Regions from separate parts of the Pseudomonas acericola genome, predicted to be linked through region 2. Evidence: riboswitches for the same ligand, from Rfam matches in the RefSeq annotation. Region 2 holds a riboswitch; each other region holds the start of a gene.
What was found. A riboswitch is a leader RNA that binds a small molecule or an ion and turns the genes downstream of it on or off. The one in region 2 is predicted to bind cobalamin.
Positions count from the first base shown of each region.

Region 1 (4,259 bases), on a different contig from region 2:
GCCAAGCGATCGCAAGTCAGTGCCTGGTTCAGGTCATGCAGCGCAATCAACGTCGTCACCGGCAACGCTTGCACGCCTTTTAAGATCGCCAGCTGATGCTGGATATCCAGGTGATTGGTCGGTTCATCCAGCAACAGAATCTGCGGCCGCTGCGCCAAGGCGCGGGCGATGTGGACGCGTTGGCGTTCGCCGCCGGAAAGGCTGCGCCACGCGCGTTGGCTCAGGTGGGTGGCGTCCACGTCGTGCAGGGCCTGGCGCACGATGCTGTCGTCGTCGACGGACCACGGGCTCAGCGCCGACAGCCAGGGCGTGCGGCCCAAGGCCACGGCGTCGAATACGCGGATGGTGTCGTCGGTGTCGGCTTGTTGCTCCACCACCGCCAGTTGCTGCGCAATCACACGGCGGGATAACTGCCCCAGGCGCTGGTCGCCCAACCACACTTCACCAGACGCCGGTGCACGCAACCCGGCCAGCAGCTTGAGCAAGGTGGATTTACCGGAGCCATTCGGCCCGACAATGCCGAGGGTTTCCCCCTGCGCGACGTCCAGATGAATATCGCGCAGCAACTCGGCGTCACGCACCTTGAAGCCCAAGCCATTGCAGCTGAGCACGCTCATCGTGCGTTCCTCCGCCCGATCAAAATCAGCGCAAACACCGGCGCACCGACCAACGCGGTGACCACACCGACCGGAATCACCTGGCCCTTGATCAAGCTGCGCGACAGCACATCCGCCGCGATCAAAAACAGCGCACCGCCCAGCGCACTGGCCGGCAGCAAGCGCGAATGCCCGGTGCCCAGCAACAGGCGCACGGCGTGGGGAATCACCAGCCCGACAAAGCCGATGGAGCCGACAATCGACACCATCACCGCCGTCACCAGCGCCGCGCAGCCCACCAGCACAAACTGCACGCGCCGCACCGGGATGCCGAGGGACGCCGCCGAGTCGCTGCCAAAGGTGAACGCATCCAGCGCACGACGGTGCCACAGGCACACCGCCAAACCCACGAGCGCCACCGGCACCGCCAGCCATACCGACGGCCAGCGCACGCCGCTGAGGTTGCCCAGCAACCAGAACATGATGCCGCGCGCCTGTTCGGAGCTGGCGGATTTGGTGATAAGGAACGCAGTCAGCGCGTTGAACAGCTGCGAACCGGCAATGCCGGCGAGGATGATCTGCCCGGTGCCGCTGGACGAACCGCTGGCCCGCGCGAGCAGAATCACCAAGGCAAACGCGGCCATGGCACCGACAAATGCGCCGGCCGACAACGAAATCAAGCCACCGCCCACGCCGATCAATGCGACCAATACCGCACCGGTCGAGGCGCCGGCGCTAATGCCCAGCAGGTACGGGTCGGCCAAGGGGTTGCGCAGCAGCGACTGCAAGATCACCCCGCAGGTCGCCAGCCCGGCACCGCACGCGGCGGCGACGAGGGCGCGGGTCAGGCGGTAGTTCCACACCACGCCTTCATCGATGGGGTCCAGCACGTAGCCGGCGCCCCACAGTTTATTGGCCAGCACCTGCAGCACGACCTGCGGCGAGATGGCGGTTTCGCCGATGGCCACGCCGGCGAGCACGGCGAGCAACAGCAGGGCCAGGGCGATCAGAGGACGGATCATTGCGGCAAGTCGTAGCCGTCGATGGCCGTGGCCAGTTGTTCAAGGCCATCGAACATGCGGATGCTGGCCTGCAACGCCAGGGCGTCGAGGATGATGATCCGGTTGTTTTTCACCGCGTCCATATTGCGCGTGACCGGGTCGCTGCGCAGGAAGGCGAGTTTCTTTTCATGGTCGTCGGCGGGGTAGCGGCGGCGGTCCATGCGGGCGATGACGAGGAAGGTCGGGTTGGCCTTGGCGATGGTTTCCCAGCCGACGGCGGGCCATTCTTCGTCGGACTGCACCACGTTGTGCAAACCGAGGGTTTGCAGCATGAATTCGGGGATGCCCTTGTGGCCGGCCACGTAGGGGTCGCTGGCCATCTCGGCGCTGGAGAACCACACCAGCGCGCTGGCCTGCTTGAGGCCTTTGCTCTGCACGGTGGCAACGGACTTGGCCAGGCGTGTCTTCAGCTCGTCGTTCAGCTGTTGGCCGCGATCCTGTACGTCGAAAATCGCCGCCAACTGGCTGATGCTTTTATAAATAGTGTCGATACGGAACGGCTCCAGCCGCGTACCGTCGGCGCCCACCAGGTTGTCTTTGCCTTCGCAGTCGGAAGGCAGCAGGTAGGTGGGGATTTTCAGCTCATGGAATTGCTCGCGGGTGCCCACCACGCCTTGCGCACCGACCACCCATTCCAGTTCGGCGGCCACCAGTTGCGGGCGCTTGGCGATCACTGCTTCGAAGCTCGGCTCGTTATTGGCCAGGCGCTCGATGCCGTCGTTCAGCGTCTTGAACTGCGGCAGTACATTGTTGAACCACAGCGACGTGCCGACTACTTTCTCGCCCACGCCCAAGGCGTAGAGCATCTCGGTGGCGGCCTGGCCGATGGTCACGCTGCGCGCGGGGGCTTGTTGGAAGGTGAGGGTGCTGCCGCAGTTTTCCAGCGTCAGCGGGTAGTGGGTCGGCGCGCCGTGGGCCAGGGCACAGAAACCCAGGCCGGTGAGCAGGGCGGTAACGCGTGGCAGCATGGGGCAATCTCCGTTGGGACCGTACAGTGGACTGGGGAGGTACGGTAGTGGAAATACACCCACGAACACGGCCGCCGGGCCGCGCAAGGATGTCCTTCCCGGACACCCCGCCGGTTGGTGATAACGCTGGGCCGGCAGGTCTCCTGACTTGTGCGTCGTCGCCTCGCTCCGGCCTTCCCGGACAGTGTCCAGTGGCAGTGGGGAGCAGGCTCGGCACCTACAGTTGCGGGGGCAGTTCCGATTGGCGCGATGGGTCGCGCTTGGGATTCCCTGTTAGTCCCCTTCGGGAACCGGCGCGCCATGGTAGTCGATCGGGCTGCGAAGGGGGAGTTGCGATGGGTAAATCACAGAACAAATGCGATGCCTGTGGGAGCTGGCTTATGTGGGAGCTCCCACACAAGCCAGTTTCCAGATTTGAGCAAGGTCGCCTGGGTTATTTGCGATCCAGCCACACGGTCTGCGCATTGCAGAACTCGCGCACGCCGAAGTGCGACAGCTCGCGGCCAAAGCCACTCTTCTTGATCCCGCCAAACGCGACCCGTGGATCAGAGACGCTGAACGAATTGACGAAGATCCCACCGGTTTCCAGCCTGTTGGCGATATCGCGGGCTTTCGCCGCATCGGTGGTGAAGATGCTTGCGGTCAGGCCGAACTCGCTGTCATTCGCCAGTTCCACGGCGTGGTCGGCGTCGCGGGCGGTGATGATCGAGGCGACGGGGCCGAACAGTTCCTGTTTGAACGAGGTCATCTGGTCGGTGACGTTGGCCAGTACGGTGGGCTCATAGTAGTTGCCTGCGCCTGCGACTTTGTTGCCGCCCAGCAGCAGGGTCGCGCCTTCTTCCAGGGTGGCCTGGACCTGGCCGTGCAGCTCGTCGCGCAGGTCGAAGCGGGCCATCGGGCCGATGTAGGTAGCGGTCGACGTCGGGTCGCCCATGACCAAGGCACGGCTGGCTTCCAAGAACTTGGTGGTGAACGCGTCCACCACTCCGTCCTCGATAATCAGGCGCTTGGCGGCGGCGCAGACTTGGCCGCTGTTTTGGAAGCGGCCGATCAACGCGGCTTGTACAGCGGCGTCGAGGTCGGCGTCGTTGAGCACGATGAACGGGTCGGAGCCGCCCAGTTCCAGCACGCATTTTTTCAGCGCCGCGCCGGCCTGGGAGCCGATGGCGATACCGGCGCGCACACTGCCGGTGAGGGTGACGGCGGCGATGCGTGGGTCGGCAATGGCTTTGGATACGCCGTCCGGGGTCACGTTGAGCACTTCGAACAGGCCGTCAGTGAAGCCGGCCTTTTTGAACGCCTGCTGGATAAGGTAGGCGCTGCCCATCACGTTCGGTGCGTGTTTGAGCACGTAGGTGTTGCCGGCGAGCATCGTCGGCACGGCGCCGCGCAGCACTTGCCAGACCGGGAAGTTCCACGGCATCACGGCGAGGATCGGGCCCAACGGGCGGTATTCGATCTGGGCGCTGCCGTTGTCCACCAGGGTCGGTTCCGGTGCGAGCATGGCCGGGCCTTGGGCCGCGTACCATTCGCTGAGCTGGGCGCATTTTTCGATTTCGGCACGGGCTTGGGCGATGGGTTTGCCCATTTCCAGGGTGATCATCTGCGCCATGTCTTCGGCTTGTTCACGCAGA
Region 1 is NZ_JBRFJB010000001.1:923,883-928,141, forward strand. Features, by position in the region: gene ACU688_RS04225 (ABC transporter ATP-binding protein) at 1-617, opposite strand, end outside; gene ACU688_RS04230 (FecCD family ABC transporter permease) at 614-1,618, opposite strand; gene ACU688_RS04235 (ABC transporter substrate-binding protein) at 1,615-2,625, opposite strand; cobalamin riboswitch at 2,742-2,935, opposite strand; gene ACU688_RS04240 (aldehyde dehydrogenase family protein) at 3,059-4,259, opposite strand, start outside.
Region 1: it holds a riboswitch for cobalamin, as region 2 does, so the genes downstream of both, ACU688_RS04235 (ABC transporter substrate-binding protein) here and cobW (cobalamin biosynthesis protein CobW) in region 2, are expected to answer to the same signal.

Region 2 (4,259 bases):
GCACCCGCGCCAATTCGACCCAACGCCGCGCCAGCTCGGCGACAAAATCCATGCGCTCGGGCGCGGCGCGATAACACACCACATCCGACTGGCTGCGCTCACTGCGCCAGGCCAGGTCCTTGAAACTGATCGGCCGGCTGATAATGCGCCCGTCCAGCTCGGGCAAGGCGATATGCATCGCCAAGTCGCGCGGGCCGAGGCCTTGCTCGCTGGCTTGCCAGCCCGGTTCGTTGTCTTGGGCGCAAATCGCCTGGATCACCGGGATATTGCGGCGAAACGGCCGTAAATGCGGTGCTTCAGGGCTGGATTGGGCAAAACCGGTGGTGTTCAGGATCACCGCCGCGCCCACTTCATCCAGCAGGTCCTCGACCACCGTCAGGCAGCCAGGCTCTTTCAAACTGGCCACCGCCATCGGCAACGGGTTAAGGCCCGCCGCCTGCAAGCGTTGGCAGAACACATCGATAAACCCGGTATTGGCGGCCTGCAAATGGGAGCGGTAGAACAGCACCGCCGCCACCGGCCATTCGGCGTGCCAGTCCGCCTGCCAGTCACTCAGGCGAGCGTTGGCGTTATGCGGGTGATAAATCGCCGTGCGCGGCAAAGTTTGCGGCTCGGCCCAGGCGTAGTCGCGCGCCAGGTAAGTACTGGCCAAGCAGCGATAGAAATCCAGCGCATTGCCCAAGCCGCCCTGGCGCAGGAAGTGCCACAGGCGGTCGCGCTCTTGCGCACCCACGGTGCTCAGCCCGCTGAGTTCCGGGTCCGGGCGATCATCCCCCGGCACCAAAATCAGCTGCACGCCGCGCTCGGCCAATTCCACCAGCCGCTCGATACCGTAACGCCAATAACCGATGCCACCATGCAGCGAGATCAGGATGACCTTGGCATGACGCAGCACTTCATCAACGTATAAGTCGACCGAAGCGTGGTTCTGCACCTGCATCGGGTTGGCCAGGCGCAGGCTCGGGTAGTCGTCGGGCAACTGCTGGGCCGCCTCGGCCAGCAGCGCCAGGCTGGAATCACCGCTGCACAGGATCACCAGTTCAGCAGGGGTTTGGCCAAGGTCGGCAATATTGTCGTCCGAGACGAAACCACCGGGCTGGGTCCTGAGCAGGTGCATGGGTTAAACGCTGAGGGCGGCGCGCAATTGCGCTTCGAGGCCCGCTGCGTCGAGGTCTTGACCGATCAGCACCAGGCGGGTGATGCGTGCTTCTTCAGCGCCCCAAGCGCGGTCGAAATGCTTGTCGAAACGCGTGCCCACGCCCTGGATCAGCAGGCGCATCGGCTTGTTCGGGATCGCCGCGAAACCTTTGACACGCAGGATGCCGTGTTGCACCACCAGTTGGGTCAGGGCGTCGAGCAGCAGCGCTTCGTCGGCTTGCGGCAGATCGATGGAGATCGAATCGAAGGCGTCGTGATCGTGATCGTCTTCACCTTCGTGGTGGTGATCGTGATGGCTGTGGCGGCCGTCGATATGCTCCTCGGAGCCGGCGCCCAGACCGATCAGCACGTCCAACGGCAGGCGACCGCTGCTGGCTTCGATGATCTTGACCGCTGGCGGCAGTTCTTCGGCCACTTCCAGGCGCACGCGGGCCAGGTCTTCGGCGCTGATCAGGTCGGATTTGTTGAGGATCACCAGGTCGGCGCTGGCCAGTTGGTCGGCGAACAGCTCGTGCAGTGGCGATTCGTGGTCCAGGTTCGGGTCGAGTTTGCGCTGGGCATCCACTTGATCCGGGAACGCGGCGAAAGTGCCGGCGGCCACGGCCGGGCTGTCGACCACGGTGATCACTGCGTCAACGGTGCAGGCGCTTCGGATTTCCGGCCACTGGAAGGCTTGTACCAGCGGCTTTGGCAGGGCCAGGCCGGAGGTTTCGATGAGGATGTGGTCGAGGTCGCCACGACGGGCGACCAATTCGCGCATCACCGGGAAGAATTCTTCCTGCACGGTGCAGCACAGGCAGCCGTTGGCCAGCTCATACACGCGGCCGTTGGCTTCTTCCTCGGTACAACCGATGGAGCACTGCTTGAGGATTTCACCGTCAATGCCCAACTCGCCGAACTCGTTTACGATCACCGCAATACGGCGGCCCTGAGCGTTGTCGAGCATATGGCGCAGCAAGGTGGTTTTGCCCGAGCCGAGAAAGCCGGTAACGATGGTGACGGGGAGTTTGGCCAGTGTTTTCATCGGATGCCCTTGGGGGCGGGCATACGGGACGATAGGCCCTGCGACGGCGCGCAGCAGCGGTTTTCGTCACCGGATCACCCCGCCCGGTTGAATTGAAAAATCGGTTGCGAGGCAGGTCTCCTGGCTTGGGGCTTGCAGGTCTTGCGACCGGCGCTGATTGCGCCTTCCCGCCGGTTTGGCAGTGGCGTGGCAGTCAGATGAACCCTTTACAGTTGCGGGGGCAGCCGCGGCTTGGACCGCGTTCCCTTCTTAGCTTCGGCCTGGGCTGAAGAACCTCGAGGGTGCAAGGCTACGCAGTGCTTGGGGGATGGTCAATGATGGGCTGGGTCTGGTTTGGTTTGGTTTGGTTTGGTTTGTGTACATATCCGTTGCTGCGGTAACGGCCACTTAGGGTTCCGCCCTTACGGCGGGTCACTTTTGGAAAAGAGCCCCAAAAGTAACCAAAAGGGCTCTTGCCCCAACACTCGGCACCTCGCCTAGGCTCGGTGTGCCCAAGATCAAAAACACAGCGAGGCGGCCTAGTAGCCGACCTGATCGTTGAAGCGTGCGCGTTTCCCTGTGGGAGCTGGCTTGCCTGCGATGGCATCAACTCGGTTTGCCTGATGTACCGAGGTGTCTGCATCGCAGGCAAGCCAGCTCCCACATTTTTAACCGAGATCGACAGGACAAATACCGGTCGGCTCTAAGGCCGCCGCGCTCTTGCTTTTGATCTCACTTGCCCCGTCAAACACGCTGGCCGAACGCAGGCTTGAATCCGTGGGCAACCCGGCAGGACGCCGGGTTAGCCGTCCTGGGCCAGGGATGGCCCATGACGGCGGCCCACGGATTCAAGCCTTCGTTCGGGCACACCGAGCCTAGGCGAGGTGCCGAGTGTTGGGGCAAGAGCCCTTTGGTTACTTTGGGGCTTTTCCAAAGTGACCCGCCGTAAGGGCGGAACCCTAAGTGGCCGCAACCTAAATAACGGATATGTACACCACCACCACCACCACCACCACCACCAAAAACCACCAAAAACCGCCAAAACCCACATCCCAATTGACTCCCCTCCCACCCCCATGCTCTCCTACACATCTTGTTTCGGGTGCCCTGCAAAGGGTGAAACGGGAAACCGGTGCGTCATAGCGATATGACCAGTCCGGTGCTGCCCCCGCAACGGTAAGCGAGCGAAACGTCATATCCACTGTGCCAGACAGCATGGGAAGGCGACGTTTTCAGGCATTGAGCCCCTCGCAAGCCCGGAGACCGGCCCGAAAAAATCAGATAACAAACCCGCGGTGGGCGGGCGCTGTTCAGAACCCTGCGTGCCTGGCTCGCGGGGTTTTCATGCGCTCGCTTCACCCTGACACCTGAAAGGGACGCGCCATGTCGATCATCAGCAGCACCTCGCACTCCGCCAGCAGCACCTCTACCTTGAGCCAACGCCTGACCGCCGCCATCGGTGCGTCGATCCTCGGCGCGTGCCTGGTGTATTTCGCCGGTTTCTCCCATATCGAGGCCGTGCACAACGCCGCCCATGATACCCGCCACAGCGCCGCGTTCCCGTGCCACTGAGACCTGCCGACATGATCAAGCGTATTGCGCAAACCGCAGGTTTCACCGGCTTGCTGGCCGCCCTGCTGCTGACCCTGCTGCAAAGCTTCTGGGTCGCCCCGCTGATTTTGCAGGCGGAAACCTTTGAAAAAGCCCCGGCCGCCACCGAAGTGGTGCATGAGCACGCCGCTGGTGCCGCCGCCCACACCCATGACGCCGAAGCCTGGGAGCCGGAAGACGGCTGGCAGCGCGTGCTGTCCACCACCGGTGGCAACCTGGTGGTGGCCGTCGGTTTTGCACTGATGCTGGCCGGCCTGTACACCCTGCGTGCACCGACTCGCACCGCCCAAGGGCTGCTGTGGGGTTTGGCCGGTTACGCAACCTTTGTGCTGGCACCCACCCTGGGCCTGCCACCTGAGTTGCCAGGCACGGCTGCCGCCGACCTCGCACTGCGCCAGACCTGGTGGATCGGTACCGCAGCGTCCACCGCGGCCGGTATCGCGCTGATTGTATTCGGGCGCAACTGGCTGCTTAAAGCGCTGGGCGC
Region 2 is NZ_JBRFJB010000009.1:6,762-11,020, forward strand. Features, by position in the region: gene cobN (cobaltochelatase subunit CobN) at 1-1,117, opposite strand, end outside; gene cobW (cobalamin biosynthesis protein CobW) at 1,121-2,182, opposite strand; cobalamin riboswitch at 2,276-2,475, opposite strand; cobalamin riboswitch at 3,245-3,447, shown strand; gene ACU688_RS24450 (CbtB domain-containing protein) at 3,545-3,733, shown strand; gene ACU688_RS24455 (CbtA family protein) at 3,745-4,259, shown strand, end outside.

Region 3 (4,259 bases), on a different contig from region 2:
CGCTGGGCCTGGTCGGCACGCCTTATCGTTGGGGCGGCAACACGCCGGATTCGGGCTTTGATTGCAGCGGCCTGATCGGCTTTGTGTTTCGTGACGCCGCCGGCATCTCCTTGCCGCGTACCACCCGTGAGCTGATCGTGATGCGTGCGCAGGATGTCAGTGAGCAGAACCTGCAAACCGGTGATCTGTTGTTCTTCGCCACGGGCGGTGGTTCGCAGGTTAGCCATGCGGGCATCTATGTGGGCGAGGGCCGCTTCGTACACGCGCCGCAAACCGGCGGTACGGTGAAGCTGGACACCTTGTCCAAGGCGTATTGGCAGAATGCTTACCTGAGTGCGAAGCGCGTGTTGCCAGGGAATCTGGCACGCAATCCTTAGTTTCGAACAACGATCCAACTGTGGGAGCGGGCTTGCCCGCGATTGCGGAGTGTCAGTCATACATCAGCTGACTGACACTCCCTCATCGCGGGCAAGCCCGCTCCCACATGGGTTTTGTGGTGGTCTGAAGCCTACTTACTTGGCCGCCGACACCCGCCACACCTTATTCCCCACATCATCAGCCACCAACAAATCCCCCTGCTGATCAACCACCACGCCCACCGGCCGGCCCATGGCTTTCTCGTCCTTATCGAGGAACCCGGTCAGCACATCCACCGGCTGCCCCTTGGGCTGGCCAGCCTCGAACGGTACGAAGATCACCTTGTAGCCACTGTGAGGCTTGCGGTTCCACGAGCCATGCTGGCCGATGAATGCGCCACTGGTGAAAGGCGCAGGCAATTTGCTGCCCTCGGCAAACGTCAGTCCCAGTGAAGCGGTATGCGGGCCCACGGCGTAGTCTGGCGCAATCGCCTTGGCCACCAGGTCGAGGTTTTGCGGATTGACCCGCACATCCACATGCTGCCCGTAGTAGCTGAACGGCCAGCCATAGAAGGCGCCATCCTGCACCGAGGTGATGTAGTCCGGCACCAGGTCGCTGCCGATTTCATCGCGTTCGTTCACCGCCGTCCACAGCTTGCCGCTCTGTGGTTCCCAGGCCATGCCGTTGGGGTTGCGCAGGCCTGAGGCGAAGATGCGGTGCTGGCCGCTGGCGCGGTCCACTTCCCAGATCGCCGCCCGACCTTCTTCTGCCTGCAGGCCGTTTTCACCGACGTTGCTGTTGGAGCCAACGCTCACGTACAGCTTGCTGCCGTCCTTGCTCGCCACCACGTTTTTGGTCCAATGGTGGTTGATACTGCCACCGGGTAGGTCGACGACCTTGGTGCCGGCTTCCTTGATCGTGGTTTCACCCGGTTGGTAAGGGAAGCGCAGCAGCTTGTCCGAGTCCGCCACATACAGGTCATTGCCCACCAGCGCCATGCCGAACGGCGAGTTGAGGTTGGCCAGAAATACCGTGCGAGTCTCGGCGATGCCGTCGTGGTCGTCATCGCGCAGCAGGGTGATGCGGTTCGGGCTAGGCACGCCAGCACCTGCTCGCCCCATAACCTTTTCCATTACCCAGCCACGAATACCCGATGAATCATCTGGCTTGGGCGGCGCATTGGTTTCTGCCACCAGCACGTCGCCATTGGGCAGTACGTACAGCCAGCGCGGGTGGTCCAGGCCCTCGGCAAACGCCGCCACCTGGGTGCCCGCAGCGGCAGTTGGTTTCGCGCCCTCAGGCCAGCCGATGGCGGGCGCGATGTTGACCGTGGGGATCAGGGTCTTGTTCGGCTCCGGGAGCTTGGGGGAGGGGCCGGTGCCGTCAGACACTTGCAGGGTCGAACTTTCTCCGCAGGCGACGAGGGCGCCTGCGCACATGATCAGTAGGGCAAGTCGGGTCTTGTGCATGGTTTTCTCCTGGATACCTGTAAGGGTAGAGGCGCGCGGCGGTCCGATGGTTCAAGTGCGCAGCCGGCTTTAATTGACGCTCCACCCCCAACCCTCTACCCTTCGCGACTTGTTCCAGGTGCTCTGTGACCCACGGGTCGACCGAGTGAAACAGGGAAGCCGGTGAGCGAGCGCACTTGTACACAGTGCTGCCGCAATTCCGGCGCTGCCCCCGCAACGGTAAATGAGTCAAGACGCTGCTTTTGCCACTGTATCGCCCGGCGATATGGGAAGGCGCAGCGTTGGCCTGCCTCTCAAAAGAGCGCGCCATTCATGAGCCCGGAGACCGGCCTGAAACATCCAACAGCATCACGGTGGGCGATGCTTGGCTGTCTGTTTTTTCTTTTTCCTGCCCGCCGTTTTTGTCCAGCCCCAACGGAGAGCTGCCATGACCGATTCCCCCGACCGCGACGAACGCCACCTGGCGCGCATGCTGCGCAAAAAAGCCGTGATCGACGAGCGCATCGCCAATTCCCCCAACGAGTGCGGCCTGCTGCTGGTGCTGACCGGCAACGGCAAAGGCAAAAGCAGCTCCGCATTCGGCATGCTGGCCCGGGCCATGGGCCACGGTATGCAGTGCGGCGTGGTGCAGTTCATCAAGGGGCGTAACAGCACGGGCGAAGAGCTGTTCTTCCGCCGTTTCCCCGAGCAAGTGCGTTTCCACGTCATGGGTGAAGGCTTTACCTGGGAAACCCAGGACCGCCAGCGCGACATCGCCGCTGCCGAAGCCGCGTGGGAAGTTTCCCGCGAACTGCTGCAAGACCCGTCCATCGGCCTTGTCGTCCTCGACGAACTGAACATCGCCCTCAAGCACGGCTACCTCGACCTCGACCAAGTGCTCAGCGACCTGCAAGCGCGCCCGCCGATGCAGCACGTGGTGGTCACCGGCCGTGGCGCCAAGCCTGAATTGATCGAAATGGGCGACACCGTCACCGAAATGGGCATGCTCAAGCACGCATTCCAGGCCGGCATCAAGGCACAGAAGGGCGTCGAACTTTGAATCAGCCCCGTCATTGCCCGGCCGTATTGATCGCCGCACCGGCGTCCGGCCAGGGCAAAACCACCGTCACCGCTGCGCTCGCTCGTTTGCACCGCAACCTGGGGCGCAAGGTGCGCGTGTTCAAATGCGGGCCGGACTTTCTTGACCCGATGATCCACGAGCGCGCCAGCGGTGCGCCGGTGTATCAATTGGACATGTGGATGGTGGGCGAGCAGGAAAGTCGCCGCCTGTTGTGGGAAGCCGCCGGCGAGGCCGACCTGATCCTTATCGAAGGCGTCATGGGCCTGTTCGACGGCACCCCGTCCAGCGCTGACCTGGCGCGCCACTTCGGCGTGCCGGTCCTCGGCGTGATCGACGGCACCGCCATGGCCCAGACGTTTGGCGCGTTGGCCCTGGGCTTGGCGCGCTATCAGCCGGACCTGCCGTTCGCCGGCGTGCTGGCCAACCGCGTCGGCACCCTGCGCCATGCGCAACTGCTCGAAGGCAGCCTCACCGAAGGCCTGCGCTGGTACGGCGCCTTGTCCCGTGAGACGGGCATCGAATTACCGAGCCGTCACCTGGGCCTGGTGCAAGCCAGCGAACTGAACGACCTCGACGTGCGCCTCGACGCCGCCGCCCAAGCCTTGGGCAGCAGTTGCGAAGTCGCCTTGCCGCCGCCGGTGACCTTCGCCGCGCCCGCAGTCATCGCCGCCGAGCCGTTGCTCGACGGTGTGCGCATCGCCGTGGCCCGCGACGAAGCCTTCGCCTTTACCTACGGCGCCAGCCTCGACCTGTTGCGGGCGATGGGCGCCGAGTTGCACTTCTTCTCGCCGATCCATGATCGTGAATTGCCTGACGCCGACAGTCTCTATCTGCCCGGCGGCTACCCGGAATTGCATCACCAGGCGTTGTCGGAAAACACCGCGATGCTCGACGCGATCCGGGCCCATCACGCCGCCGGCAAACCGTTGCTCGCCGAGTGCGGCGGCATGTTGTACCTGCTGGACTCGCTCACCGATGTCGCCGGCCAGCGTGCCGAGTTGCTCGGCCTGCTGCCGGGCGACGCCGTGATGCAGAAGAAGCTGGCCGCGCTGGCCCTGCAAAATGTCGAGTTACCGGAAGGCGTGCTGCGTGGGCATACCTATCATCACTCCCTGACCAGCACAGACTGCACGCCGATTGCCCGTGGCGTGAGCCCCAATGGCGGGCGTGGGGCCGAGGCGGTTTACCGACAGGGGCGGATGACGGCTTCCTACGTGCACTTTTACTTTCCGTCGAATCCGGCGGCGGTGGCGGCACTGTTTGCGCCAGAGCGGGAGACCGCCATCGCAGGCAAGCCAGCTCCCACATCGACCGCGTCCACCGATCCAAATGAGAGAGGCAAGCCAGCTCCCATCTCGACAGTGTTCACCGAT
Region 3 is NZ_JBRFJB010000001.1:654,899-659,157, forward strand. Features, by position in the region: gene ACU688_RS03025 (C40 family peptidase) at 1-377, shown strand, start outside; gene ACU688_RS03030 (PQQ-dependent sugar dehydrogenase) at 513-1,826, opposite strand; cobalamin riboswitch at 1,926-2,174, shown strand; gene cobO (cob(I)yrinic acid a,c-diamide adenosyltransferase) at 2,254-2,865, shown strand; gene ACU688_RS03040 (cobyrinic acid a,c-diamide synthase CobB) at 2,862-4,259, shown strand, end outside.
Region 3: it holds a riboswitch for cobalamin, as region 2 does, so the genes downstream of both, cobO (cob(I)yrinic acid a,c-diamide adenosyltransferase) here and cobW (cobalamin biosynthesis protein CobW) in region 2, are expected to answer to the same signal.